One region of the Parageobacillus caldoxylosilyticus genome, then DNA from elsewhere that is predicted to be linked to it. Evidence: riboswitches for the same ligand, from Rfam matches in the RefSeq annotation. Region 1 holds a riboswitch; each other region holds the start of a gene.
The links. A riboswitch is a leader RNA that binds a small molecule or an ion and turns the genes downstream of it on or off. The one in region 1 is predicted to bind S-adenosylmethionine.
Positions count from the first base shown of each region.

Region 1 (7,582 bases):
ATCGATGGACACGAGCAAATCTTTAGAAATGCCAATATCGACAAAAACGCCCAATCTTGGAACGACGTCCACCACTTCAACCCAGTCGTAGCGGTTGTTCGTGATTTTCGGCATTTTCATAGTGGCGCATAGCCGCCCGTCGTGGTCATGATATAAAAATACGGTTGCCTCATCGTCCACCGCAAGCGTTGTATTCGCTTCGCTTTTGTGCAGCAGCACTTCCTCCATGCCGTTCGTTAAAACGTAGCCAAACGGCATTTCCCGTTTTACCGTTAATGTCATGATTTCTCCAGGAATGAATCGTTTCATTGCAGCCTCTTCCTTTGTCTATATTTTCACTCTTATTATTCCCCACTCCAATTGACAGTTCCGCGCAAAACGTCGTTTTTCCCTGCATCACAAGAACGCTGCTATCCGTGTTTGGTCCCCCACTCCTTTTCTTGTTGTGTCCCTTGCCACATTTTACTATAATGAAAATTAAATAACGAAAGTGCTGGAGGTTGTGTATGTCGAAAGAAAGTTCCTTTGATATTGTATCCAAAATCGACTTATCCGAAGTCACCAATGCGATCAACATCGCACTGAAAGAAATTAAAAACCGCTATGACTTTAAAGGCAGCAAAAGCGACATTTCCTTAGAAAAAGACGAACTCGTTCTCATTTCCGACGATGAATTTAAATTGGAACAGCTTAAAGACGTGCTGATCGGCAAGCTCATTAGACGAGGCGTGCCGACGAAAAACATTCAATACGGCAAAATTGAGCCGGCATCAGGCGGTACGGTGCGCCAGCGCGCCAAACTCGTACAAGGCATCGACAAGGAAAACGCGAAAAAAATCAACACGATCATTAAAAACACCGGCCTAAAAGTGAAAAGCCAAGTACAGGATGATCAAATCCGCGTCAGCGGCAAAAGCAAAGACGATTTGCAAAAGGTCATCGCCGCAATTCGCGAAGCTGATCTGCCAATTGATGTGCAATTTGTCAACTATCGATAAAAAAGATGTTACGGCACTAAGTGCCCGTAACATTTTTTTATGCTCTTCCCCACTATTTCCACATTTATAAATTCCAATCATTCACGTTCACTATAGTGAATGACACTGTTTTCATTAAATATCAAGCACTAATGCTTTTTCCATGTAAGGATGGGATATTTTCTTGAAAACGATTTCATTATATTGAATATTTTCAGAAAATGCTTTACATTATATATTAATATCAAAACTATATCGTTGAAACGTTTGGCTACAACTTCATAGCGAATTTCTTATCAAGAGAGGGGGAGGGACTGGCCCAGTGAACCCTCAGCAACCTGGCGGAAGCCAAGGTGCTAAATCCAGACAGGCGAAAGCGCCTGGAAGATAAGAAGAGACGATACATAAAAAGTCTTCTTCTTATAGAAGGCTTTTTTCTTTTACCATTTTCATAGAACGGGGGAATGAGCGTGGGACTTTTGCAAGACTTAAAAGAACGCATCCTCATCGCCGATGGCGCGATGGGAACGCTATTATACTCGCACGGCGTCGACCGATGTTTTGAAGAACTAAATTTATCGAAGCCGGAAGAGATCATTCATATTCATGAAGCATATATCGCCGCAGGCGCCGAGGTCATTCAAACGAATACATATGGCGCCAACTACGTCAAACTCGCCCGCTATGGACTCGAAGACGAGGTGCCGGCGATTAACCGCGCGGCGGTAAGGCTCGCCAAACAGGCGGCGGCGGGAAATAAAGCCTACGTGCTTGGAACGATCGGCGGGTTGCGCAGTATCAATAAAAGCGCCGTTTCCATCGAAGAGGTAAAGCGGACGTTTCGCGAGCAATTGTTTGTGCTGTTAAATGAGGATGTCGACGGCTTGTTGCTCGAAACGTATTACGATTTAGAAGAATTAGAGACAGTGCTTGCGATCGCGCGCAAAGAAACGGATAAGCCGATTATCGCGCACGTCTCCCTCCATGAAGTCGGCGTCTTGCAAGATGGCACTCCGCTTGCCGAAGCATTGGCGCGCCTGGAACAGTTGGGAGCCGATGTCGTCGGTCTAAACTGCCGTCTCGGCCCGTACCATATGATCCGCTCGCTGGAGGAAGTGCCGCTGCCAAACAGAGCGTTTCTTTCCGCGTATCCGAACGCAAGCCTGCCGGATTATCGCGACGGACGGCTTGTCTATGAAACAAACACGGATTATTTTAAAGAAACAGCGCTTGCCTTCCGTGAGCAAGGCGTGCGCCTGATTGGCGGGTGCTGCGGCACGACGCCGAAACATATCGAAGCGATGGCAAACGCCTTAACCGATCGGACGCCGGTGCAAACGAAAACAGTCAAACAGCGCCATATTTCCGTTTCCATATCATCAAACGAGCCAAACGCGGCGCCGCCGCTGCAAGACATCGTCCGCGAGCGCCGTTCGGTGATCGTCGAGCTCGATCCGCCAAAAAAATTAGGGATCGCCAAATTTTTAGAAGGCGCCAAAGCGCTGAAAGAGGCAAACATTGATGCCCTGACACTGGCTGACAACTCGCTGGCTACCCCACGAATCAGCAACATGGCGCTCGGCTCCATCGTCAAACAACAGCTCGGCATCCGTCCGCTTATTCATATCACCTGCCGCGACCGCAATTTGATCGGGCTGCAGTCGCATCTGATGGGCTTGCATACGCTCGGCATCACCGATGTGCTCGCCATTACCGGCGATCCATCGAAAATCGGCGATTTTCCTGGGGCGACATCGGTCTACGACTTATCGTCTTTCGACTTGATTCGGCTCATTCGCCAATTTAACGAAGGACTGTCGTATTCGGGAAAACCGCTCGGACAAAAAACGAATTTTTCGATCGCCGCGGCCTTTAATCCGAACGTCCGCCATTTGGATAAGGCCGTAGAGCGCCTGGAGAAAAAAATTCAATGCGGCGCCCACTATTTTATTACCCAGCCGCTTTATTCCGAACGGCAAATCGAGGAAGTGTACGAAGCGACGAAACATCTCGAAACGCCGATTTACATCGGCATTATGCCGCTTGTGAGCGCGCGCAACGCCGATTTCCTTCACCATGAAGTGCCGGGCATTACGCTGTCGGAAGAAATCCGCTCGCGCATGGCGGCATGCGCCAACAACCCAGTGCAAGCGGCGCGCGAAGGGATCGCGATTGCCAAATCGCTCATTGACGCCGCTTTTGACTTATTTAACGGCATCTACCTCATTACGCCGTTTTTACGCTATGAAATGACAGCCGAACTCGTCCGCTATATTCACGAAAAAGAAAAAGCCGCACAAGAAAGGAAGGTACTCCATGGCTAACGCAACACTCGAACAACAGCTTGCCAAAAAGATTCTCGTCATTGACGGCGCAATGGGAACGATGATTCAAAGCGCAAAGCTCTCGGCCGACGATTTCGGCGGCGAGCAATACGAAGGATGCAACGAATATTTGACGCTCACTGCCCCGCATGTGATCAAACACATTCATGATGCGTATTTGCAGGCGGGCGCGGATATTATTGAAACGAACACGTTTGGCGCGACAAGCATCGTGTTAGAGGAATATCAGCTCGGCCATTTAGCGCTCGAATTAAACATCGAAGCGGCCAAGCTTGCGCGCAAAGCCGCCGACGCCTACTCGACTTCCGATTGGCCGCGCTTTGTCGCCGGTTCAATGGGACCGACGACAAAAACGCTGTCCGTCACGGGCGGCGTGACGTTTGACCAATTAGTCGCCGCCTACGAAGAACAAGCGCGCGGGTTATTGCTTGGCGGCGTCGACTTGCTGCTTTTGGAAACGTGCCAGGACACCTTAAACGTTAAAGCCGGCTTTATCGGCATTTCCAAGGCGTTTGAAGCGGTCGGCAAACGGGTGCCGATCATGATTTCCGGCACGATTGAACCGATGGGCACGACGCTGGCCGGGCAGACGATCGAGTCGTTTTTCATCTCCGTTCAGCATATGAAACCGTTTGCCGTCGGTTTAAACTGCGCGACCGGCCCGGAGTTTATGACCGACCATTTGCGCACGCTCGCTTCCCTCGCCAATACGGCGGTCAGCTGCTACCCAAACGCCGGTCTTCCCGATGAGGAAGGACATTACCATGAGACGCCGGAAATGCTGGCGAAAAAAGTTCAGCGTTTCGCCGAAAAAGGCTGGATCAACATCGTCGGCGGCTGCTGCGGAACGACGCCGGAACATATCCGCGCCATCGCCGAAGCGGTCCGCGATATTCCGCCGCGGCCGATTCCGAAGTCTTTTGCCATTCATGCCGTCTCCGGCATCGATCCGCTTATTTACGATGAAACGATGCGGCCATTGTTTGTCGGCGAGCGGACGAACGTGATCGGTTCTCGCAAATTTAAACGACTCATCGCTGAAGGAAAATACGAAGAAGCGGCGGAAATCGCCCGCGCGCAAGTGAAAAACGGCGCCCACGTCATCGACATCTGCCTGGCCGACCCGGACCGCAATGAACAAGAGGATATGGAAAAATTTATTCAGCAAGTTGTCAAAAAAGTCAAAGTACCGCTTGTCATCGATTCAACCGATGAACAGGTCATTGAGCGCGCCCTCACCTATTCGCAAGGAAAAGCGATCATTAACTCGATCAATCTGGAAGATGGCGAAGAACGGTTTGCCAAAGTCGTACCCCTTATTCACAAATACGGCGCCGCCGTTGTTGTCGGCACGATTGACGAACAAGGAATGGCGGTGAAGGCCGAGCGGAAGCTGGAAATCGCTTTGCGCTCGTATGACCTGCTTGTCAACAAATACGGGGTATCCCCGCATGACATTATTTTCGACCCGCTTGTGTTCCCGGTCGGCACCGGCGATGAACAATACATCGGCTCCGCTAAAGAAACGATCGAAGGCATCCGCCTTATTAAAGAGCGGCTGCCCCACTGTTTAACGATGCTCGGCATCAGCAACGTCTCGTTCGGGCTTCCGCCGGTCGGACGGGAAATTTTAAACTCCGTCTTTTTATATCATTGCACGCAGGCCGGTCTTGATTACGCGATCGTCAACACGGAAAAATTGCAACGCTTCGCCTCGATTCCGGAAGAAGAAGTGCGGTTAGCGGAAGAATTGCTGTTTAACACAAACGATGAAACATTAAATACGTTTATCCAATTTTACCGCGACAAAACAAAAGAGCCGAAAAAAGCGAAAATAGAACTTAGCTTAGAAGAGCGGCTCGCGGGCTATGTCGTCGAAGGCACGAAAGAAGGGCTGTTTGCCGATTTAAAACAGGCTCTGCAAGTTTATCCTGACCCGCTTGCCATTATTAACGGCCCGCTGATGGCCGGGATGGACGAAGTCGGCCGGCTCTTTAACAACAACCAGCTCATTGTCGCCGAAGTATTGCAAAGCGCGGAAGTGATGAAAGCGGCGGTCGCCTTTTTAGAGCCATACATGGAGAAAAAAGAAGACAGCGCAAAAGGAAAGGTCATTCTCGCCACTGTGAAAGGCGATGTGCACGACATCGGCAAAAACTTGGTCGACATTATTTTAAGCAACAACGGCTTTCATGTCATTGACTTAGGCATTAAAGTGGCGCCGCAGCAGCTCATCGAAGCTGTTCAGGCGGAAAAGCCGGATATCATCGGCTTATCCGGCCTGCTTGTCAAATCGGCGCAGCAAATGGTCGTCACCGCGCAAGATTTGCGGCAGGCGGGCATTTCGACGCCGATTTTAGTCGGCGGCGCCGCGCTGACGCGTAAATTTACAGAAAACAAAATCGCTCCGGAATACGATGGAATTGTCCTATACGCCAAAGACGCCATGGAAGGGCTGGCGCTGGCAAACCAATTGCAGCAAAACGAAATCGAATATACAAAAACGGAAAAACGGGAAGTAGCACGGGAACAAGCCGCACCTGCCGTCATGACAGCGAAATCCAATGTTTCTACGGACGTGCCGGTATTTGTCCCAACCGATTTGGAGCGCCACATATTAAAAGAGATTCCGCTGTCCCATATTATTCCGTATGTCAACTGGCAAATGGTGCTCGGACACCATCTCGGATTAAAAGGAAAAGTGAAGCGGCTTTTGGAAGAAAAAGATGAAAAGGCTCTGATGCTAAAAGGAGTCGTGGATGAACTGCTTGAAGAAGCCAAGCAGCACGGCTGGATTACGCCAGCGGCGGTATATCAATTTTTCCCGGCGCAAAGTGATGGAAACCGCATTTACATTTATTCTCCAGAAGACAAGAAGACGGTGATCGAAACGTTTGAATTTCCAAGACAGCCGCGGGCCCCGTATCTTTGCCTCGCTGATTATTTAAAATCAATAGACAGCGGGCAAATCGACTACGTCGGCTTTTTTGCCGTCACCGCTGGCAAAGGCATCCGCGAACTGGCACAGCAGTGGAAAGAAAGCGGCGAGTTTTTAAAAAGCCATGCGATTCAGGCATTGGCGCTCGAAATCGCGGAAGGATTTGCGGAACGCATTCACCAAATTATGCGCGACCGCTGGGGCTTTCCAGATGACCCGGATTTTACGATGGAAGAGCGCTTTGCCGCCAAATACCAGGGGCAGCGCTACTCGTTCGGCTACCCGGCCTGTCCAAACTTAGAGGATCAAGAAAAACTGTTCCGCCTTCTGCATCCAGAAGAAATCGGCATTCATTTAACAGACGGATATATGATGGAGCCGGAAGCATCCGTCTCCGCGATCGTCTTCGCCCATCCGGAAGCGCGCTATTTCAACGTGTTGTAAAAAAGCTGGCCAAAATCGGCCAGCTTTTTTATGCAATATGGTCAGCAATGATTATTTGCCAACATTACATTATTTCCCTTTCCTTATTCCATACTAACGATGACAAATGATAACATAGGGAGGAATGGAAAATGGTCACGAAACAACAGGCAACGCTGCCGCCGCAGCACCAAAACCGACAGCCCGGACTGCAAACGGAGATGAACCCGCAGCCGGTCTCGATCAGCGAAACGTATAAAGGAAGCGGGAAGCTGCAGAACAAAGTCGCTATCATTAGCGGCGGCGACAGCGGCATCGGCCGGGCGGTCGCGATTCATTTCGCCAAAGAAGGCGCCGATGTCGCGATTATTTATTTAAACGAACATAAAGATGCCGAAGAGACAAAACGGCTTGTCGAGCAGGAAGGAAAAACATGCTTGCTGATCGCTGGCGATGTCGGCGATGAAAACTTTTGCAAGCAAGCGGTCAAACAAACGATCGACCAATTTGGCAAACTTGACATCGTCGTCAACAACGCCGCCGAGCAGCATCCGCAAAACAGCTTGCTCCATATCACTGCGCAACAGCTAGAAAAAACGTTCCGCACGAACGTCTTCGGCTATTTTTATTTGACAAAAGCAGCGCTTCCATACTTGCAAAAAGGCAGCGCCATTATTAATACGGCGTCGATTACCGCTTATGAAGGCAACGAGCAATTGATTGACTATTCGGCCACAAAAGGCGCGATCGTCGCCTTTACGCGTTCGCTGGCAAAATCACTCGCCGGGCAAGGCATCCGCGTCAACGGCGTCGCGCCGGGACCGATTTGGACGCCGCTTATTCCATCGACATTCACAAGCGACCAAGTCGCCACCTTCGGCTCCAACACCCCACTGAAA
Region 1 covers NZ_CP040553.1:999,756-1,007,337, forward strand. Annotated here, with positions in the region: gene BV455_RS05125 (CvfB family protein) at 1-309, opposite strand, end outside; gene BV455_RS05130 (YajQ family cyclic di-GMP-binding protein) at 507-998, shown strand; SAM riboswitch class I at 1,268-1,371, shown strand; gene BV455_RS05135 (bifunctional homocysteine S-methyltransferase/methylenetetrahydrofolate reductase) at 1,448-3,301, shown strand; gene metH (methionine synthase) at 3,294-6,704, shown strand; gene BV455_RS05145 (SDR family oxidoreductase) at 6,836-7,582, shown strand, end outside.

Region 2 (7,582 bases), 270 kb from region 1:
AAATGGATTTGTCAAAAAAATCAACAGAAAATGTCGAGTATATGGTAGAAAAAATAAAAGCAAAGTTAAAAGTATTAAATTTAGACGCAATTAAACCTTCTCATTTTTCGGAAGAGTGGTATGATGAGTTGAAAGAAATATATGACATGGTAATGAAAAGAGAGACGTTCAGCCCGAGCGAAATGCAGGCGATTGCCGAAGAGCTGGGAAATTTGCGAAAGAAATGAAATTCCTTTTTCGTTTCTTTCCAATGTGGCAGGAAGCTTTATATCACGGCTTTTTCGCTTCGGTAATCGCGCTGACCAATGCCGGATTTGATATTGCCGGTTTGTCCCTCATTCCATGATTGCGATGCTTATGTTTATCGGCCACATCGGCATTTTATCCTTTCTTTTTCTCATCCTCGGCATAGAAATAAAAGAAACATACCATTCCCCAAAAGAACGCGTCACTGATCGGATCAACCAAGGTACAGCAAAGCACCTTGGTTTTTACATGTGAAAAACAGATCAACAAAGAAAGCTGATTCTTGATGCCCATAGCCAAAAAATAGTTCCTTTTTCCCTTTACAAAAAAATAAATTCCCATAGAAAAACTAGGATTGACTTCCGTGTGAATTGTGTTAAAATTTTAATCAATTACAATTACATAAAACTTATCAAGAGTGAGGGAGGGACTGGCCCGATGAACTCCGGCAACCTGCTTGGCCGAAAGCAAGGTGCTAATTCCAGCAAAATGGGTACCATTTTGGAAGATAAGGCGCTATCAGTGACCGGTTGGCTCTTCCAAAATGGGAGAGCGTTTTTTATCAGCGCTCGTTCTCTTTCTATTCCAATATAACCAATTAATCCACTTTATTTTCTTTGACTTCAAAGGAGGGAGAAAGATGCTCACTTATCAAACGTGGGAAACGGAAGAAAAACCGTCATTTCCTCACGATAATGAAACAAAAGGGGCGCTTGATGTCCTCGCTTGGGCATACCGCCAATATGAGAACAATATTGTGTATGCCTGCAGCTTCGGCATTGAAGGAATCGTGTTAATTGATTTAATTTCGCAAGTAAAGCCAGATGCGGAAATCGTATTTCTCGATACCGGTCTTCATTTTCGTGAAACATACGAGACAATCGAAAAGGTAAAAGAAAAATATCCTTCCCTCCGCATTGTAATGAAACAGCCAAGCTTATCCTTAGACGAACAGGCAAAACAATTCGGGGACGAATTATGGAAGCACCATCCAAATAAATGCTGTGAATTGCGGAAGGTGATTCCACTGCGCGAAGTATTGACCGGGGTAACCGCTTGGATTTCCGGCCTGCGCCGCGAACAATCGCCGACACGCAGCCACGTCCAATACATTAATAAAGATGACAAATTCCAATCGATCAAAATCTGCCCGCTCATTCATTGGACATGGAAAGACGTATGGAACTATGTATATAAATACGAGCTTCCGTACAATGTGCTTCATGATCAAGGTTATCCAAGCATCGGCTGCGAGCCATGCACAGCCCCTGCTCTCGATCCGAACGACTTGCGTTCCGGCCGCTGGGTCGGTCACAAAAAAACGGAATGCGGGCTTCATATCTCATAGGGAGAGACACGAATATGCTCCTTGTTGTTGCTTTTATCGTATCCTTTTTCTTTGCGATGAATATCGGTGCCAGCGGCGCCGCCGCCGCAATGGGAGTGGCGTACGGATCCGGCGCCATCAGGCGGAGATCAACTGCCCTTCTGCTTTGCGGATTAGGAGTGTTTCTTGGCAGCCTCGTCGGCGGCGAGGTCGTCAAAACGATCGGTTCCGGGATTATCCCGTCTTCCATCTTGACCATCAAAATTGTCGTGATCATTTTAACTGCCGCGACAATATCCTTATTCGCCGCCAATATCATGGGCATTCCGCTCTCTACGAGCGAAATTACGGTCGGTTCGGTTGTCGGCGTCGGCATTGCCTATCAAACCGTATATTTTCATAAATTGCTGTTTATTGTTTCCATATGGATCATTATCCCCATCATCGCCTTTGCATTTACGTTTTTCGTAGGAAAATGGTTTTTATCGCTAAAGCGAAAATATCCACAATTAGAACAAGGCAGATGGGGAAAAACGTTCGTCACGCTTTTAATTGTGACCGGCTTTTTTGAAGCTTTTTCGGCTGGAATGAACAATGTTGCCAATGCGGTCGGCCCACTTGTCGGCGCCGGATTAATTTCCGTTTCCCATGGAACGATATTCGGCGGCATATTCGTCGCCCTTGGCGCCATATTGCTTGGAAGACGCGTTTTAGAAACAAACGGAAAAAAAATCACGAACTTCTCTCCGTTTGAAGGCAGCGCGATTTCCGGCACCGGCGCAACACTCGTCATTCTTTCGTCCATTTTCGGGCTGCCCGTACCGTTAACCCAAATTACTACCTCTGCCATCATTGGCATCGGGACAGCAAAAAACGGCTTTTATATTTGGCAAAAGCGCATTGTCATTCAGCTATTAAAAGTTTGGTTTGTATCACCTATTTTTTCGCTAGTTATTTCGTACAGTCTCGTTAAACTGCTGCTTGACAGCGATCTTTATACAATCATCGCCATTTTCAGCGTTTGTCTCGCTACCCTTGGCATTATTAGCCTAAAGAAAACCATCGCCGAAGAACAGCGGTCCTTGCATGAAAGCGGCGGTGGCATTTAACCAACGATAAAACTTATTTTTCCGATAAAATAAATAAATTTAGGAGGTATCAACATGAGCTTAAGCATTCCACATGGCGGCACTTTAGTGAATCGTTGGAACCCTGACTATCCAGTAAATACCGTCACAAAAACGATTGAGTTGTCTAAGGCGGAATTAAGTGATTTAGAGCTAATCGGAACGGGAGCTTACAGCCCGCTTACCGGCTTTCTGACAAAAAACGATTATGATTCTGTTGTCGAAACCATGCGGCTCACTGATGGCACCGTATGGAGCATTCCGATTACCCTTGCTGTAACCGAAGAAAAGGCAAAAGAGCTTTCTGTCGGCGAAACGGCGAAACTCGTTTGCAACGGAGAAGTATATGGAGTCATTGACATTCAAGAAATCTATCAACCTGATAAAACAAAAGAAGCAGTTCTTGTCTACAAAACAGATGAACTCAAACATCCAGGCGTACAGAAACTATTTGAAAAGCCAAATGTGTACGTAGGCGGGCCAATTACATTAGTTAAACGGACCGACAAAGGTCGGTTTGCTCCGTTCTACTTTGATCCGGCGGAAACACGCAAGCGTTTTGCCGAGCTTGGCTGGAACACGGTGGTCGGCTTTCAAACGCGAAATCCTGTCCATCGCGCCCATGAATACATCCAAAAATGTGCGCTCGAAATTGTCGACGGTCTCTTTTTAAACCCGCTTGTCGGCGAAACGAAAGCGGATGACATCCCGGCGGACATCCGCATGGAAAGCTATCAAGTATTACTTGAAAACTATTATCCGCAAGACCGCGTATTTTTAGGAGTGTTCCAAGCAGCGATGCGCTATGCCGGACCGCGGGAAGCAATTTTCCATGCGATGGTGCGCAAAAACTTCGGCTGCACCCACTTCATTGTCGGCCGCGATCATGCCGGCGTCGGCAACTATTACGGCACGTATGATGCGCAAAAAATCTTCTTGAATTTCACTCCGGAAGAACTTGGCATTACGCCGCTGTTTTTCGAACATAGCTTTTATTGCACGAAATGCGAAGGCATGGCGTCAACGAAAACATGCCCGCATGATCCGAAATACCACGTTGTATTATCCGGCACAAAAGTACGGGAAATGCTGCGCAACGGACAAGTGCCGCCAAGCACGTTCAGCCGTCCGGAAGTCGCAGCGGTATTGATTAAAGGACTAAAGCAGCGCGAAGCTGTCACCTCATCTACACGTTAAAGGAGGAGCGAGATTGAGCACGAACATCGTTTGGCACCAAACAGCGGTTACAAAAGAAGACCGCCGCAAACGCAACGGGCATCACAGCTGCATTTTATGGTTTACCGGGCTTTCCGGCTCCGGTAAATCGACGATCGCCAATGCCGTGTCAAAAAAGTTATTTGACCTTGGCATTCAAAACTATGTATTAGACGGAGACAATATCCGCCATGGACTTAATAAGGATCTCGGCTTTTCCGCCGCAGACCGCACGGAAAATATTCGCCGCATCGGCGAAGTCGCCAAGCTGTTTGTCGACAGCGGCCAATTCGTCCTAACGGCATTTATTTCTCCTTTCGCGCAAGATCGCGAGCTTGTGCGCCGTTTAGTAGAAAAAGACGAGTTTATCGAAATTTATGTGAAATGCCCGCTAGAAGAGTGTGAGAGACGCGACCCAAAAGGGCTGTATAAAAAAGCGAGAAACGGCGAAATTCGCGATTTCACCGGCATCGATTCTCCGTATGAAGCGCCTGTCTCGCCGGAACTGACGATTGAAACCCATCGCTACACGATCGATGAATGCGCCAATCAAGTGATTGCTTACTTGTGCGATCGAAATTTTATCAAGGGGGAATCTTAAAATGGCGTATGAAAAAGTATGGGCAAATAACCCAAATTTAAACAAAGTGGAATTAAAAAAGCTCAAAAAAGACGGATTAAAAATTTTTGATGATATTCCTTATTATGCAAAACACGGATTCTCTTCTATCCCGCAAGAAGAATGGGATCTTTTCAAATGGGCGGGGCTTTACCTGCAGCGCCCTAGAGAAGCCGGCTATTTTATGATGCGCGTTTGCGTTCCTTCCGGGATTTTGAATAACGAGCAACTCGAGACGCTAGCGGGCATCGCCCGTGATTACGGACGTGGTTTGTTTGACATTACAACCCGTCAATCTGTTCAATTCCATTGGCTGCGAATTGAAAACATTCCTGATATTTTTGAACGCTTAAAGCGGGTGGGGCTATCTACCGCCGGTGCCTGTGGCGACATTACGCGCAATATCGTCGGCAACCCGCTTGCCGGCATCGATCCGGACGAACTGTTCGACACGAGAGAAATCGTCCGCGAAGTATATGAATTTTTCCAACGCAATGAAGATTTCTCCAACTTGCCGCGCAAATACAAAATTTCAATCAGCGCCAACGTCTATAACACGGTTAACGCGGAAATCCATTGCTTGTCGTTTACGCCGGCGAAAAAAGTAATCGACGGCAAAGAAGTTCTTGGATTCCATGTGAAAGTCGGCGGCGGTTTATCGTCTGCTCCATATCTTGCCCAAACGCTGGATGTGTTCGTGACGCCAGATCGCGTGAAAGACGTCGCTGTCGCCGTTACAACGATTTTCCGCGATTACGGCTATCGTGAAAAACGCCATCGCGCCCGCCTCAAATTCCTTGTCGCTGACTGGGGCGTCGATAAATTTAAAGAAAAATTAATTGAGCTCACAGGGCCTCTCCCATCGAAAGGTGAAGACGTACAAAAAGGTTGGAATCCTGGCTATTTCTACGGCGTCCATCGCCAAAAACAAGAAGGATTAAACTATATCGGCTTCAACGTTCCATTAGGCCGCTTAAGCGCGGATGAAGTATTCGAAATCGCAAGAATCGCCCGTCAATATGGCACCGGCGAAGTCCGTACTTGCAATTCGCAAAACTTAATTATTCCAAATATCCCAGATGAATACGTTGACGCTGTGTTGCAAGAAAAAGTGTTTGAACGGATTACTATCCGTCCGAAAACATTCACCGGTTATTCTGTTTCTTGCACCGGCACTGAATTTTGCAATTTGGCGCTCGTCGAGACGAAGGAACGGATGCGGCGCGTCGCTGAATATTTAGACGAACGTTTGGAACTGGACGTTCCAGTACGCATTCATATGGTTGGCTGTCCAAACTCATGCGGTCAACGGCAAATCGCTGATATCGGCCTACAAGGCATTAAAACGAAAACAAAAGACAGAGGCATGATCGAGGCGTTTGAAATTTACGTCGGCGGCACATTGCTCAACGGCGGAAAGTACAATCAAAACCAAAAATTAAAAGGAAAAATAGACGCGGAGCAAATTTCCGAAGTGCTTTTACATCTATTAACCTATTTCAAAGAAACAAAATTGCCGGGTGAAACGTTCTTAGCGTATTTAGACCGCGTCGGCATCGAAGCGCTGCAGGCGGAACTTGACCGCATTTTAGCGCAAGTCAGCACGGTGGCATAAAAGGTGGCTGCAATGTTTCTGTACCGGTTTGAAGTAACAACGAAAACAGAAGTCATTTATGTCGTCATCGCCGCCACCGATGATGAACAAGCGTTTCGCCTTGTTGAAGTAGAATTAGAAAAACATTTTTTAAAAGTTCCTGATTATACGGATATTTCTCTACATGAAAAAAAACCGATTCGCCGCGGTGGCGGGTTCGTTGTCTACAGCGAACCCCGCCATTCTTCCTGAAAACAAAGCAAATGGAGAAAGGGCTGAAACAAAGATGGGAAAAGTGTACCTTGTCGGCGCGGGTCCCGGCGACCCTGAGCTGATTACCGTTAAAGGGCTGAAATGCATCCAGCAAGCCGATGTCATTTTATATGACCGCCTCATTAATGAGGAACTGCTGTCCTATGCTAAAAAGGATGCAGAGCTCATCTTTTGCGGCAAATTGCCGGGCTATCATACGATGCAGCAAGAAACGATTAATCATTTCCTTGTTCGGCACGCCAAAAAAGGAAAGACGGTCGTCCGTTTAAAAGGCGGTGATCCGTTTGTGTTCGGCCGCGGCGGTGAAGAAGCGGAAGCGCTGGTCAAGCATGGCATCGAGTTTGAAATCGTTCCTGGCATTACCTCGGGAATCGCCGCTGCTGCTTACGCCGGCATTCCGGTCACCCATCGCGATTTCAGCTCTAGCGTTGCTTTCATCACCGGCCATAAGCGGAAAGGAAGCGAAGAAGAAATCAAATGGGAAACCCTTGCAAAAGGCATTGATACGCTTGCCATTTACATGGGCATTAGCAATCTCCCGTATATTTGCAACCAGCTGATGAAATACGGAAAATCTCCTTCCACGCCTGTGGCCGCTATTCAATGGGGAACGACTGTAGATCAGCGGACGGTAACGGCTACTTTAGCGACGATTGCCAATGTCGTCGCTAAAGAAAAAATCGAAAACCCAAGCATGATCATCATTGGGGACGTCGTGAAACTGCGGGCAAACATTCAATGGTTTGAACAGCTGCTTGCCAAACAAAGCGCGGCCGCCAATACGGCGTTGTAACGAGGGGAAAGATGGAAGCGGTATTGTATGTTTCTCACGGCAGCCGCGTCCCCCGGGCGCGGCAGGAGGCGGCTGCGTTCGTCGAAAAATGCAAAAGAAGTATCGACGTCCCCATTCAGGAACTTTGTTTTCTTGAACTGGTTGAGCCGGATATCATCACCGGAATTGATATTTGCGTGCAAAAAGGAGCAACCCGCATCATTGTTCTCCCGCTCCTGCTTTTATCTGCCGGACACGCTAAACACGATATCCCGGAGGCGCTCCGCCAAGCGAAACAGCGTCATCCCCATGTGGAAATCGTATGTGGGAAACCGTTCGGCGTCCATGAAACGATGATTGACATCGTCATCGCCCGAATCCATGAACAAGGGGTACCATTAGACGGCAA
Region 2 covers NZ_CP040553.1:1,267,486-1,275,067, forward strand. Annotated here, with positions in the region: gene BV455_RS06525 (DUF1128 domain-containing protein) at 3-227, shown strand; SAM riboswitch class I at 653-761, shown strand; gene BV455_RS06530 (phosphoadenylyl-sulfate reductase) at 887-1,594, shown strand; gene BV455_RS06535 (inorganic phosphate transporter) at 1,609-2,682, shown strand; gene sat (sulfate adenylyltransferase) at 2,737-3,897, shown strand; gene cysC (adenylyl-sulfate kinase) at 3,911-4,516, shown strand; gene BV455_RS06550 (nitrite/sulfite reductase) at 4,518-6,149, shown strand; gene BV455_RS06555 (DUF3906 family protein) at 6,162-6,380, shown strand; gene cobA (uroporphyrinogen-III C-methyltransferase) at 6,415-7,194, shown strand; gene BV455_RS06565 (sirohydrochlorin chelatase) at 7,206-7,582, shown strand, end outside.
Region 2: linked by a shared signal. The riboswitch ahead of BV455_RS06530 (phosphoadenylyl-sulfate reductase) and the one ahead of BV455_RS05135 (bifunctional homocysteine S-methyltransferase/methylenetetrahydrofolate reductase) in region 1 are both predicted to bind S-adenosylmethionine.

Region 3 (7,582 bases), 790 kb from region 1:
CGGCGTGTTTGCATCATTGTTACTGTTTTCGTTCCAGCATCCATTTTGGTTTTCCGAATCCTTTAAATTCTTTGTCAATCACTTCTTCGAACTCTTTCGATTCGACAGCTTCTTTCATATCTTTGACAAATGGTTTATTTAAATCTTTTGTGTTGACAACGATGCGGTTGCGATAGTCATCAGGCATGTTTTCTAGTGCAAGGGCATCCATTAAATTCATTTTTGCGGCTAAGGCAAAGTTGCCCGGAACAGCGGCCAAATCGACGCTTTCCACGGTACGCGGCAATTGGCCAGCTTCAATCGGCTTAAATTTAAGGTGTTTTACATTTTCTTTTATATCTTTTTCCGAAACGGTGAGCGGATTGACTGATGGATCGAGCTTAATTAATTTTTTGTCTTGCAAGATTAAAAGCGCTCTTGCCAAGTTGGTTGGATCGTTTGGAATCGCAATTTCACTTCCATCTTTAATTTCATCGAGCGATTTAAATTTCTTCGAGTAAATTCCCATTGGTGCCGTTGGAACGATAATCACTTCGGAAAGATCGAGGTGATGCTCTTTTGCGAAGTTTTCCATGTAAATTTTATGCTGGAATAAATTAGCGTCTAGATCGCCGTTGGCTAGCGCCAAGTTTGGCTGAATATAGTCGCTGAATTCGACTACTTTTACTTTGTATCCTTTCTTTTCCAATATCGGTTTAATCGCTTTATTGACCATGTCGCTGTAAGGGCCGGAAGTCGCTCCGATCGTTAGCTCTTTTTTCTCTGGAGTGCCGGAAGCTGTTTCCTTGCCCGCGCATGCGGCAAGAAGCCCAATGGAAAGCAAGAAAACGAGAAAGATCGATAGTTTTTTCATGATAAAGTCCCCCTTAGTAGTTTATATTTTAACGACCTCACCGCTTATCGACCAAGCGGGCAATGCGGTCGCCGACAAACTGAATGATTTGGACAAGACAAATTAAAATGACGATCGTTGTAATCATAACGGTATTGTCGTAGCGGTAATATCCGAAGCGAATGGCAAGGTCGCCGATGCCGCCGCCGCCGACAATGCCAGCCATGGCCGAATATCCAACTAAACTAATCGTTGTAATGGTAATTCCATGCACAATGCCAGGGCGTGCCTCAGGCAGCAGCACATCTTTGATAATCATCCACGGTGTCGCCCCGACGGCAACCGCCGCTTCAATCACCCCTTTTTCGATTTCCCGCAACGATGTTTCTACAATTCTTGCAAAAAACGGAACGGCAGCGACCGACAAGGATACGGACGCGGCGGTAGGTCCGATCGTTGTTCCGGTAATCAGTTTCGTAAGCGGCAGCAGCCCGACGAGCAGGATGACAAACGGTATCGAGCGAATCATATTGACGATAAAGCCAAGGACGGATTTGACCACTGTGTTCTCCAAAAACAGACCGCGGTCGGTGACGAATAGGAGAATTCCCAGCGGCAAACCGGCAAGGACCGCGACGAAAAGGGAAATCGCCACCATATAAATCGTCTCTAAAAACGCTTTGTTCAGTTCGGGAATTAAGTCGATCAGCGCATCAAGCAGCATGTGCAATCACTTCCAATCCGTTCGTTCTTTGCGAAATGTAGTGAATGGCCCGCTCGATTTCTTCCGGTTCGCCGGTCAGCTCCATGACAAAAATTCCAAGCGGCATCTCTTGGATATACTCGATTTTTCCATGCAAAATATTGCCTTTTACTTTAAAGGATTGCAGCATATCAGAAACAATCGCTTCCTCGGCGGTCTTCCCTTTGAATTGGATCTTGACAATCGTTCCTGTCCGCTTCTGCAGCAGATGATCAGGGAGTTCAAACCGCAATACACTGTTGATAAAGGACTTCGTTAGTTCTTCTTTCGGATTTGTAAAAATGTCATATACGGTTCCTAATTCGATGATTTTCCCGTTTTGCATGACGGCGACGCGGTCGCATATATCCTTGACCACTTCCATTTCATGCGTAATCAGCACAATCGTAATGCCAAGTTCACGGTTGATTTTTTTCAACAGCGCCAAAATCGATTTCGTTGTACTTGGGTCGAGTGCCGATGTTGCTTCGTCGCACAAGAGGACGGTCGGGTCGTTGGCAAGCGCCCGCGCGATGCCAACCCGCTGCTTTTGCCCGCCGCTTAGCTGGAAAGGATACGCGTCCCGTTTATCGGAAAGCCCGACCATTTCAAGCAATTCATTGACTCTTTTTTCAATTTCTTCTTTTGGCTTTTTTGCCGCTTTTAAGGCAAAGGCGACATTTTCAAACACTGTTTTGGAGCTGACAAGATAAAAGTGCTGAAAAATCATGCCGATTTTTAAACGGGCTTGCCGCAGCTGTTTGTTGTTCAATGTCGTTAAATCGACACCATCGATGATGACTTGGCCAGATGTTGGGCGTTCCAAAAGATTTAAGCAGCGCAGCAACGAGCTTTTGCCGGCGCCGCTATAGCCGATAATTCCAAAGATCTCCCCGTCTTGAATGGTTAAGGATACGTTGTCGACGCCGACAACTTGCTTTTTTTTCGTGGAATAGATTTTTGTTACATTTTTTATTTCAATCATCACTTCTTCCCTCCCGATCTATTTGCGGAGTTTTAGTAATTCTGAAAAACTATTGTATATTAAGAAGTGTTGCTTCTTTGTTTTTCCTGGAGCTGAAAAAACAAAAACGCCCCTTTCATTCAGAAAGAGGCATCGGTATGTAAATTACCCGACTTATCTTTCAGAATGAAAGCCATTCTGCAGGAATTGGCACCGTTCCCTAAAAGGGAGGTTGCCGGACGTCATTGGGCCTGTTCCCTCGGTCACTCTTGATAAGCGGTTCGTTGTATGCAATTTTTACATTCATCATAATTCCAAAAAAGCCGGTTGTCAATATTGGTTTTGGCGATGACGGGATAAGACAACGCTTACATCATTGTTATACCGCAAAAAAATTTTTTCGCAGGTGTTTTCCTCTTTCGTGGAGAACAAATTAATGAAACGGGACAAAATACATATTTAATAGGTGAGGTGAGCAGAATGCATATCGTTACAGCCGCAGAAATGTACGAAATCGACCGCGACACAATTGAACAAATCGGCATCAGCGCCGATTCCTTAATGGAAAACGCCGGGCAGTCGCTGTTTCATGTGCTGCGCGAACGCATTCCCCGTTCGGCCCGGGTAGCGGTGCTAGCGGGAACAGGGAATAACGGCGGTGACGGATTTGTCGTCGCAAGAATGTTGAAAAGCTACGGATATGATGCTGATTTATGGCTTATTCCGCCGAAAGAAAAGATAAAAGGGGCGGCGAAAACGGCGCTTGAGGTGTATGAGCGTTCCGGATATGACTGGAAACCATATGCGGGAAATGAACAAGCGTTTGCCACGCACATTTTACAATACGATGTCATCATTGACGCCTTGCTTGGCATTGGCATCAAAGGGGAGGTGCGTCCGCCGTATAAAGAGATCATTGAGCTTGTCAACCGCTCCCGCGCTATTGTCTATGCGATCGATATCCCAAGCGGAACGCCAGCGGATGGGGGAGAGGCAGAAACAGCGGTTCGCGCCGATGTCACGATCACGATTCAATGCCCGAAATTAGGGGCGTATACTTTTCCGACAGCAGATTATTACGGTGAACTGCTCCTTATCGATATCGGCATTCCGCCGCTTGCCGTCAAGCGGAATGCCGCGCCCCGCTTTGTATGGAAAGAGGACGACGTCGTGCGGACGCTGCCAAAACGAAAACGATCGTCTCATAAAGGAACACATGGAAAATTGTTGGTTGTTGGCGGTTCTCGCGCGATGACAGGAGCGATTACGTTAACAGCCAAAGCGGCGCTGCGAAGCGGAGCGGGATTATTGACGATGGCGGTGCCGGATGACATTTATTCCGTTGTCGCCAACCGTGTTCCGGAAGCGATGTACTATCCTTGCCCGGCGCGGGACGGGGCGTTTTCCGGCGCCATGGATGTATCGGCGCTTGATATCGATGCGATCGCCATCGGTCCGGGGCTTGGCCGTACGGATGGTGTCCGCGAACTTGTTTCCAACATCGTGCAGAAGCCAGTGCCGCTTGTTATTGACGCGGATGCGCTGTTTTTCTGGAACGAGTACGCCGCGCTGATCCATGAACGAAAAGCAGCAACGGTGGTCACCCCGCATCCCGGAGAAATGGCGCGCATGCTCAATCTATCGATCCGTGACATCGAAGGTGATCGGTTTGGCACATCGAAGCGTCTAGCGATGGAGTACGGTATCTACGTCGTGTTGAAAGGACCTTATACGATTGTGACAACGCCAGACGGTTCGCAATACGTCAACACGACCGGAAATCCAGCCTTGGCGAAAGGCGGAAGCGGCGATGTGCTGACGGGTATGGTTTCCGCGTTTCTTATGCAGCATCATTCTGTACAAGAAGCCATTAGCAATGCTGTCTGGGTTCATGGAAAAACCGCCGATATGCTTGTAGCACGCAGCCATTCACAATGGGATGTGCTCGCTGGCGATTTGATCGAAGCAATTCCGGCAGTGCTTTCGTATGTGCAGGAGAAACAAAGGGGGGATATGGGGTGAAAAATGGGAGATGGTGGTGGGACATGTAATGATGGGAATCGGTGCTTTTTTGCTTTGGGGGGAGTGTTGACCTTGGCGAAGCATACGCCAATCATTGGCTTCGCGAAAGCGGGGGACATGCGGACGCGGATACTTATCATATTATCTTATCCGAAGCGATTCGTATGTATCGCTCGGCAGGGGCAATTTTATTCGCCATTGGGATATGGTTTCTGCGTAAAGAAGCGATGCGCTAGAGTATAGAAGCGCATCGCTTTTCTTTTTATCGTAGGGAGTAGCTCAAATCTCCCATACCCGTTTTAGTTCGCGAATTCCGGCGCGGATGCCCTCCTCGCTCATCCCTCCAAAGCCTAGCAAAATATAAGAAGGCGGTGTTCCATCGTTTCCAAACCAATATTTCGCTGCCGAATAGACGAAAATGCCCGCTTTTTCTGCTTTTTGCACCAGTTCGTTGGCGTTTTTGTCTTTTATTTTTACAAGAAGATGGAGTCCCGCTTTGTCACCGATGATCGTTGCTTGATCACCGAAGTATTCGCGAATCGCTTCGATGAGCGCTTGCCGTTTTTTTGCGTAGATGGTGCGCATGCGGCGGATATGGCGTTCAAAATGGCCTTCACGCATAAATCGGGCGAGCGCTTTTTGAATGATAATAGGGACGGTTTGATGATAGTTGGCACAGCGTTCATGAAACCGCGCCAGCAAACTTTGCGGCAACACCACAAAGCTTGTGCGGATGGCAGGAGTAAACACTTTCGAAAACGTGCCGACGTAAATGACGCGATCTTCCGTATCGAGCGCTTTTAACGCAGGGACTGGTTTGCTCCCGTAGCGGAATTCGCTATCGTAATCGTCTTCGATTATCAATCCGTTAGACTGTTGCGTCCATTTCAGCAGCTTTTGCCGCTTGCCGATCGGCAGCACCATCCCAAGCGGCAATTGGTGGGAGGGGGTGACATAGACAAGTTTGGCGTTTGTTGTTTGCAGCTGGTCGATGTTTAGCCCATCTTCTTCCAGTTCAATTGGGAGAATAGAAAAATGGTGATTTTGAAACACGGTGCGAATGACATCATAACAAGGATTTTCTAAAGCGACCGCATCGTGACGAAAATCGAACAGCTGGCATAAGACGCCAATCAGTTGTGGCGTGCCAGAGCCAATAACGATTTGCTCAGCCGAACAGCGAATGCCGCGTGTGTAGTACAAATAGTGTTGAATTTCCTCGCGCAAGCCGATATCTCCTTGACGATCGCCATACCATAGTAATTCACTTTGCTCCGAATCCATCGCTGCAAGAAGACATTTCCGCCATGTTTTCATTGGAAAATGGGCAAGGTCAATATGACCGTAGCGAAAGTTATAGCGAATTTGCTTGCTTTTCGGAGCCTTCACGAGTACATCTGGTTGGAAAACAAATGATTGGAGAGGCTCTTCCAGTTCTTTGACAATAAACCCTACGCGCGGTTTGCTTTCGATATATCCTTCGGCAAGAAGCTGCTGGTATGCGGCTTCGACGGTATTTTTGCTGATGGCTAAATGTTGGGAAAGCGCGCGAATCGATGGGAGTTTGCTTCCTTTTTGGAGATGGCCGTTTGCAATTTCCTCTTTTATATACGTATACACCTGCATGTAAAGCGGTGTACGGTTTGTTGGATCGAGAATGGGCTGCAATTCCACTACATTTTCCTCCTCTGACCCTTCTTTTTTCTTGCATTCTGTCCCTGTTCATCAGGTCAGTTTTTCTCTATGATTCAATTATATCACCATGAAGGAGGAGAAATGGATGAGAAGAGACATGTTGGGGTGCAAAGACGAGCAAAAAATCAACCGGTTTTTACAGGAAGCGTTGACCGGCTTTTTAGGTCTGGCAGATGGTGGTGAGCCGTATGTCGTGCCGCTGAATTTCGTATGGTGGAACGGTTGTGTATATGTCCATGGAGCGGAAGAAGGGAGAAAAATCGATATCATCCAGCGCAATCCGCGCGTTTGCTTTACCGTTAGTGAACATATAGGGACAATGGTGCATCCAGTGCCAGCCAAAACAAGCACCGCTTATATGAGTGTTATGTTGTTTGGCAAAGCCGAGATTGTTTCCGATTTAGACGAAGCGACCGATGCGCTTAGGCAGCTGCTTGGCAAATATGTGCCCGGCTATTTTCACCGTCCGTTGTCACAGCAACATGTGGCGTCATACCGTTCATCCATGGGCAGCGCCGCCGTTGTCATCAAAATCATTCCTAACCTTATTACAGCGAAAGAAAAACCGTTAGAGGAAGATCGCTGGTTTTATAAAGGAAGAACCGTGCGGGACGATGCCGGCAGGATTTTTTGATGAAATGATAGATAGAAAATTTTGTTTATTTTTATTATAATGAATATACCATTCATTTTATGGAATATATGTTTCATTATATGGAACAAAAGGAGAGCAAGATGAATAAAACAGTCGTTAAAACGATGGAAATATTAAAACTGTTCATTGACCATGAGCGGCTTACGCTGCAGGAAATGGTCGAATTATTGCAAATGCCAAAAACGTCGGTCTATCGGATGGCGCAATCGTTAGTAGAGCTCGGTTTTTTACACAAAACTAATGATTATTATCAGCTCGGTTTAACATTGTTGTCGTTTGGCATGCTCGTTGCGGAACGGCTAGATCTCCGGCAAATCGCGCTTCCGATTATGCAGCAGCTGAAAGAAGACACGAAGGAAGCAGTCAATTTAGTCATTCGTGACGGCGATGAAGCAATTTATATTGAGAAAGTCGATACATCGGAACCGGTGCGCGTGTATACGAAAGTCGGGCGGCGTGCTCCGTTATACGCCGGGGCGTGTCCTCGCATCTTGCTTACGTTTATGGAACGAGATGAACAACAGCGCTACATCGACCGTGTTCAGTTGGTGAAGATTGCAAAAAATACAATTGTCCAGCGGGACACATTGCGGGATAGGATTGAACAAGACCGAAAGCGGCAATATACGGTCAGTTATTCGGAATTAGAAGATTATTCAGCCGCGATTGCGG
Region 3 covers NZ_CP040553.1:213,153-220,734, reverse strand. Annotated here, with positions in the region: gene BV455_RS01205 (MetQ/NlpA family ABC transporter substrate-binding protein) at 20-853, opposite strand; gene BV455_RS01200 (methionine ABC transporter permease) at 891-1,556, opposite strand; gene BV455_RS01195 (methionine ABC transporter ATP-binding protein) at 1,546-2,559, opposite strand; SAM riboswitch class I at 2,710-2,817, opposite strand; gene BV455_RS01190 (NAD(P)H-hydrate dehydratase) at 3,019-4,560, shown strand; gene BV455_RS01185 (hypothetical protein) at 4,602-4,796, shown strand; gene pdxR (MocR-like pyridoxine biosynthesis transcription factor PdxR) at 4,840-6,234, opposite strand; gene BV455_RS01175 (pyridoxamine 5'-phosphate oxidase family protein) at 6,341-6,889, shown strand; gene BV455_RS01170 (IclR family transcriptional regulator) at 6,991-7,582, shown strand, end outside.
Region 3: linked by a shared signal. The riboswitch ahead of BV455_RS01195 (methionine ABC transporter ATP-binding protein) and the one ahead of BV455_RS05135 (bifunctional homocysteine S-methyltransferase/methylenetetrahydrofolate reductase) in region 1 are both predicted to bind S-adenosylmethionine.

Region 4 (7,582 bases), 130 kb from region 1:
TTGTCCTAAATTGATGACATCGTATCCTTCCGCGATTTTTTTGGCTACTTTCGCGACTAATGAGGCGAAAAACTGCTTTGGAAGCCCTTCTAACAGGTCGGATAACGGAAATTGTTTTGTCATGCTTAACACCTTCTCAAAAATTTCTTGAAATTCTAGTGCAACATCATATATCGTAAAAATCAAAATGTAAAGTAAATTTTTTCGAGGTGAACACGAATGACATTAAAAATTGCCTGCCTGCAGCTGGATATTGTCTTCGGCAGTCCGCACGAAAACGAACAGGTTGTAGAAAGAGAAATAGAAAAAATTGCAAAAGAACGTCCGGATGTCATCGTTCTTCCTGAACTATGGACGACTGGCTATGACTTAACTCGTCTCGATGAAATCGCCGATGAAAATGGCGAACGCGCGAAAACGTTCATGACAAAACTGGCAAAATCGTACCGCGTCCATCTTGTCGCCGGTTCAGTCGCCAAAAAAACGGCAAAAGGCGTGACAAACACGATGTATGTCGTCGACCGAAACGGCACGGTCGTTGGCGAATACAGCAAACTGCACCTCTTTCAGTTGATGGATGAGCATCTTTACCTCCAGCCTGGGGAGGATACCGGTTTATTTACGCTCGAAAACACCTTATGCGCCGGTGTCATTTGCTATGACATCCGCTTTCCGGAATGGATCCGCGTCCATGCGGTCCAGGGGGCGGAAGTGCTGTTTGTCGTTGCCCAGTGGCCGCTCCCCCGCCTTGCCCATTGGCGCACGCTGCTTGCGGCGCGCGCCATTGAAAATCAATGCTATGTCGTCGCTTGCAACCGCGCCGGCAGCGACCCGAACAACGTGTTTGCCGGCCATTCCATGATCATCGATCCATGGGGAGAAATCATTGCCGAGGCGGGCGAGGAGCCTTGCGCACTCACCGCGCAAATCGATTTGCAAAAAGTGCAGGAAGTGCGGGCGCGCATCCCGATTTTTGCCGATCGCCGTCCCGAATATTATCAGACGGCAGAAAAAAATTTTAAAAAAAGTATTGACAAATGAATTCGTCAGCGTGTATGATTCGAATCAAACGCACAAATATTTTCTAACATAAGCAAAAATTCGAAAAATGAATATACTGAAAATACTCTTATCAAGAGTTGGCTGAGGGAATTGGCCCAATGAAGCCCAGCAACCGACCGTAATACTATCGTGAGATAGGGCGCACGTTTTTTTCGGCGCCGGAAGTTTCATCTTCCGCAGGGCACGGTGCTAAGTCCAACAGAAAGACTTGTTCTTTCTGGAAGATAAGAGGTGCGAAGACTTGGAATCTTCAAGCCTCTTTCTATGCAGAAAGAGGCTTTTTAATTTATTTGCTGAAGGGGGATTTTATTCCAATGTCGATCTCACATTCATCCGTTTATGAACCATTAACAGAACAAGGAGCCATTTCTTTAGCCGTGCGCCTCGGCCTCTTCCGCGAAGGAGCGCCGCTTGTCTGCCGGGAAATCGGGGACGGTAACCTTAATCTCGTTTTCCGCATCGTCGATAAAGAAGCGAAAAAAGGGATTATCATCAAACAAGCCCTTCCATATGCGAAAGTCGTTGGGGAAAGCTGGCCGCTCACCTTAAAACGCGCGGTAATCGAAAGCAATGCGCTGCGCACATTTGCCGGCTATGCGCCGCAATATGTACCAAAAGTTTACTATTCCGATGAATCTTTAGCCATTACCGTGATGGAAGACTTGTCGCGTTTGCAAATTGCCCGCAAAGGCTTGATTGAAGGGAAAACATATCCGCTTCTATCTCAGCATATCGGCGAATTTATCGCAAAAACGTTATTTTACACGTCGGATTTCGGCATGAATCAGCAAGAAAAAAAACAGCTGGCGCAAAGCTTTGTCAATCCGGAACTGTGCAAAATCACGGAAGATCTTGTATTTACCGATCCGTTTTTTAATCATGAAACGAACAACTTTGAAGAAGAACTGCGCGACGATGTCGAATCGCTTTGGAACGATGACAAACTTCACTTAGAGGTTGCCAAATTAAAGCGCAAGTTTTTAACCGAAGGGGATGCGCTCATTCACGGTGACTTGCACACAGGCAGCATTTTCGCCAGCGACAAAGAAACGAAAATCATTGATCCAGAGTTTGCGTTTTACGGTCCATTTGGATTTGACATCGGCCAGTTTTTCGCAAACTTGCTGTTAAATGCGTTGTCCCGCCCAGAATCGCAGCAAGAGCCGTTATTTGCTCATATTGACAACACATGGAAAGTATTTACAACCGTCTTTTCTGAACTTTGGCATACGCACAATGTCGAACCGTATGCGAAAACGAAAGGACTATTAGAAGAGGTGCTGCATCATACCTTTGTCGATGCGATCGGCTTTGCCGGCTGCGAAGTGATCCGCCGCACAATTGGCTTGGCACATGTCGCCGACCTGGACGGCATCGAAAATAAAGAGGAACGTTTGCAAGCAAAACGCCACGCGCTTCGCCTTGGCAGAAGCCTTATCTTGCGACGTGAAACATTATCTAGCATCAAAGAAATTCGTTCTCTTTTCGCACAAACAGTGCTAGCACCAACGAATTAACACAATGAAAGGAAGAACCATATGGCAGAACCATTCGCAATCCCACGCTCTGTAGAATGGAACGACACGCATATTACGATTTTAAATCAACAAAAGCTGCCGTTAGTGACGGAATATTTGCGATTGGAAAATATTGAAGACGTTTGGGAGGCGATTGCGTCGCTGAAAGTGCGCGGCGCCCCGGCAATCGGCATTGCCGCCGCTTACGGCCTCGCGCTTGCCGCCCAGCAATATGAAACAGAATCACTGGAACATTTTAAAAAACAGTTGCAAAAAGACCGTGACTACTTAGCAAGCGCCCGGCCAACAGCAGTCAATCTGTTTTGGGCGCTGGACCGCCTTGTTGCCAGCATCGCCCATGCTTCCTCTGTCAATGAAGCAAAAACAACGCTCGTCCATGAAGCGATTCGTATTCAAATTGAAGATGAGGACGTTTGCCGGCGAATCGGGGAACATGCGCTTTCCTTGTTTCAAAACGGCGACCGCATTTTAACGATTTGCAACGCCGGATCGATCGCCACCGCCCGTTACGGCACGGCGCTTGCCCCGTTTTATTTGGCGAAAGAAAAAGGAATGAATCTGCACGTGTACGCGTCGGAAACACGCCCTGTCCTGCAAGGGGCAAGATTGACGACGTGGGAATTAATGCAGGCTGGCGTAGATGTGACGCTTATTACCGATAATATGGCGGCACAAACGATCAAGGCGAAAAACATTACCGCCGTCATCGTCGGCGCCGACCGCATTGCCGCCAACGGCGATACAGCCAATAAAATTGGCACGTTTGGCCTTGCCTTGCTGGCTAAAGCATTCGGCATTCCGTTTTATGTAGCCGCGCCGCTGTCAACGATCGATTTAGCGACAAAAACAGGAGAAGAAATTCCAATCGAGGAACGCAAACCAGAGGAAGTGACACATATCGCCGGAACGCCGATCGCCCCGGAAGGAGTAAACGTCTATAATCCGGCCTTTGACGTTACGCCGCACCATCTCATTACGGCTATCATTACCGAACAAGGCATCATTCGCGGCAATTATGAAACGGAACTTCCAGCACTATTTGCAAAGGGGGAACAGCATGAAGCGATTTAGACTTAACTATTTATTGGCACTTCTTTTTTCCGCTATCGTCATCCTTAGCGGCTGCATGAACGAACAAGATGCCGTCAGTCCGAAACCGGCCAAACAAGAAAACGGCACGGCTGAGAAAACGGCCGAAACGACGGCGGCGGCAACCGAACAAGCAGAAATCCCTGATAAATTAAAGAAACCGATTAAAATCGCCGCCATTATGCAAATGTCGATTGGCACCTTTTCTTCGCAATATATCGCCGGGGTAAAAGAACAAGTGCAAAAATTTGGCGGCGAAGTGCAAATTTACAATGCGGACAACGATTTAACGAAAATGGCTTCTTATGTCGAAACAGCGATTACGCAAAACGTTGATGCGATTCTATTAGACCATGGCCGGGCGGATGCGCTCGAAGGACCGGTGAAAAAGGCGGTCGCGAAAGGCATTCCTGTCGTCGCGTTTGACAACGATTTAAACATCCCAGGCGTAACGGTCATTGACCAAGACGACTACAGCCTCGCCTGGAAGACGTTAAAAACGTTGGCCGAAGACTTAAACGGCGAAGGAAACATCGTCACGATTTGGGTCGGCGGATTTACACCGATGGAGCGGCGCCATGTGATTTACGATGCGTTTAAAAAACGCTATCCGAACATCAAAGAAGTGGCGAAATTCGGTACAGCCAGCGCCAATACCGCCTTGGACACGCAAACGCAAATGGAAGCGATTTTGAAAAAATATCCGAATAAAGGCGATATTGATGCGGTGTTTGCGACTTGGGACGAATTTGCCAAAGGCGCAACGCGAGCGATCGAGCAAGCAGGACGCAATGAAATTAAAGTATATGGCATCGATTTAAGCGATGAAGATTTGCAAATAATGCAAAAACCAAACAGCCCGTGGGTCGCTACGACCGCAACAGACCCGGCGGAAGTCGGCCGCGTTCAAGTCCGCTTTGCTTATCAAAAAATCGCCGGGGAAAGAACGCCAAACATTTATTCGCTAGAACCGCATTTAGTCAAACGATCCGATTTGCCTAACCAACAAGTGTCAATGAAAGACCTTCACCAATACATCGCCGGATGGGGACAGTCGAATGTGGCGGTTTCCCCTTGGATGAAAACGCTGGAAGCACAGGTGAAGAACAAATGAGCGGTCTTTATATGAATCATATTTATAAATCGTTTGGAACTATCAACGTATTAAACGGCGTGAGCCTCCATGTTCAACCTGGGGAAGTTCACGCCCTTTTAGGGATGAATGGCGCCGGCAAAAGCACATTAATGAAAATTCTGGCAGGCGATCTTTCCCCTGATCAAGGTACGATTACCATTGATGGGAAAGAGCAGCAGTTTTCCTCGCCTGCTGATGCCAAAAAGGCGGGCATTGGTTTAGTGGTTCAGGAAGTCGATACGGCTCTCTTTCCCGCCTTGACTGTCTATGAAAATATTGCCGCCGATGAGATCGCAAAGACAAAACAAAAGCCACTGCTTTCATGGAAACAACAAAAAGAACGGGCTGCAGAGCTGTTGCGCCGAGTCGGCCTGTCGATTTCGCCGGCCAAACTCATTCGCGAATGTTCCCTGCATGAAAAACAGCTGATTGTTCTGGCAAAAGTCCTGTCTTCTTCAGCACGCTACATCATTTTGGATGAGCCGACCGCCGCGCTGAGCGAGACGGAAACAAAGCGGCTGTTTACGATTATCAATGAACTTAAAGCGCAAGGCGTTTCCTTTATCTATATTTCTCACAAATTAAAGGAAATTAAAGAAATTTGCGACCGCGTCACGATTTTGCGCGATGGGAACGTCGTCCACCATGGCGATGTTGCCTCTCTTTCTCTAGAAGAAATGATCCGCTATATGGTAGGACGCTCTTACACAACGGCGCAAAGGGAAACCCGCACATACGGGGATGATCGTCTTTTTGAAGTGAAACAGCTTCATATCGCTAAAACAAATACAACGGTCGACCTCTACGTTCATAAAGGGGAAATTGTTGGCATCGCCGGACTTGTCGGAGCGGGAAAAACGGAGCTGGCGGAAAGTTTAATTGCCAGCAGCAAAACAACCGGCGAATGGTGGATCGACGGAAAACGTTATGCATTTGCTTCCCCAAAAGAGGCGATTGCGGCCGGCATTTGCTTAATTCCGGAAGAACGGAGAAAACAAGGACTTTTTCTTCAGGAACCAGTTCGCACCAATCTTACCGTCCGGCTACTATCTTCATTAACGAAATGGCTGTGGGTGCGGCAAAAAAAAGAAACATCCGTTGCCAAACAGCTTGTCGATTCCTTGCAAATTCATCCGCCTTTCCTGTCGACGAGCGTGCGGCAATTAAGCGGCGGCAACCAGCAAAAAGTCGTGATCGGGAAATGGTTAAAAACCGATGCGCGCATATTCATTTTTGACGAACCGACAAAAGGAATTGACATCAACGCCAAGCAAGAAGTATTTTCAATCATCCGTTCCCTTGCCGACGAAGGGAAAGCGATTTTGTATTTAACAAGCGAATTTCAAGAACTGCTTGATATTGCCGATACGATTTACATCATGGTGGACGGCAAGCTGATCAAACGCGTGCCCGCCCATGACATCACCTATGAACAACTCATTTATTACTGCAGCGGAGGTGAGATGGATGGCACAGCCAGCCGTTTCGGTCGCCAAGAAAAAGCAAGCGCCATCTCTTCTTGAATTTTTATATAAACATGGCACATTGCTTGCCATTCTCGTTGTCATCGCCTATTTTGGCATCACGCAAGACCGCTTTTTTACGTACGAAAATTTCAGCGATATTTTGCGCTCGATTTCCATCGTCACGCTCGTTGCGATTGGCATTACGTTTTCCCTTATTGTCGATGGATTTGATTTATCCGTCGGCTCGACCGTCAGCCTGGCAACCATCGCCAGCGCCGCGGCGCTCGTATTATACCGCCAGGAAATTCTCGTTACTTTGCTTGTTCCGCTTTTACTGGGAATTGCCGTCGGCTTGTTAAACTCGTTATTAATTGTGAAATTAAAATTGCCGGATTTATTGGCTACACTGGCAACGATGTACGCGATTAACGGTGTGCAGCTGACATATACGAAAGGATTTTCCATTTACAACGACATGCCGCTTCCAGACGGAGGAACGGCGCCAGGCAAATTTATTCCTTCCTTTTTATTTATCGGTCAAGGGGAAGTGTTCGGCATTCCGTTTTCCGTTTTGCTTATGTTAATCATTGTCATTGCTTCCCATTTGTTTTTGACGTACACCAAACCAGGGAGATTGTTTTATATGACGGGGGAAAATCTTGAAGCAGCACGGCTTTCGGGTATTCCTGTCAACCGCTATCGCACGTATGCATATGTCATCAGCGGGTTTTTCGCGGCGCTTGGCGGCATTGTTCTCGCCTCTCGCATCGGAACCGGGCAAGTATCGGCCGGAGCTTCCTTTTTAATGGACGGCGTAGCGGCCGCATATATCGGCTTTTCTGTATTTGGCGCCGGAAAGCCGAATGTCATCGGCACGCTGTTTGGCTCGATTCTAATGGGGGTTTTGCTCAACGGATTGACGATGATGAACGTTCCATATTACGCTCAGGATATTATTAAAGGGGTTATTTTAGTAGGAGCGCTCGCTTTATCGCATATACAAAAAAAATAGGAATGTTTCATTCATGCGCATAAAAAACTAGAAGCGGACCGCAGCTTCTAGTTTTTTTCTGTCATACTATACCGTTGCTCGAGCTTGAGCAGCTTCGCCTTGACATCGATGCGGCAGCCAGCGTATCCCGTCAGCGCACGGTTTTTTCCGATCACCCGATGGCAAGGAACGACAATGGCCAGCTCGTTGGCTCGGTTTGCTTGTCCTACCGCCCGCACCGCTTTAGGGCGGCCGATTTTACTCGCAATATCACTGTAGCTAACCGTCGTTCCGTACGGAA
Region 4 covers NZ_CP040553.1:870,497-878,078, forward strand. Annotated here, with positions in the region: gene BV455_RS04430 (pyridoxal phosphate-dependent aminotransferase) at 1-123, opposite strand, end outside; gene BV455_RS04435 (carbon-nitrogen family hydrolase) at 220-1,041, shown strand; SAM riboswitch class I at 1,127-1,293, shown strand; gene mtnK (S-methyl-5-thioribose kinase) at 1,377-2,579, shown strand; gene mtnA (S-methyl-5-thioribose-1-phosphate isomerase) at 2,601-3,671, shown strand; gene BV455_RS04450 (sugar ABC transporter substrate-binding protein) at 3,658-4,803, shown strand; gene BV455_RS04455 (sugar ABC transporter ATP-binding protein) at 4,800-6,347, shown strand; gene BV455_RS04460 (ABC transporter permease) at 6,292-7,302, shown strand; gene BV455_RS04465 (methylated-DNA--[protein]-cysteine S-methyltransferase) at 7,350-7,582, opposite strand, start outside.
Region 4: linked by a shared signal. The riboswitch ahead of mtnK (S-methyl-5-thioribose kinase) and the one ahead of BV455_RS05135 (bifunctional homocysteine S-methyltransferase/methylenetetrahydrofolate reductase) in region 1 are both predicted to bind S-adenosylmethionine.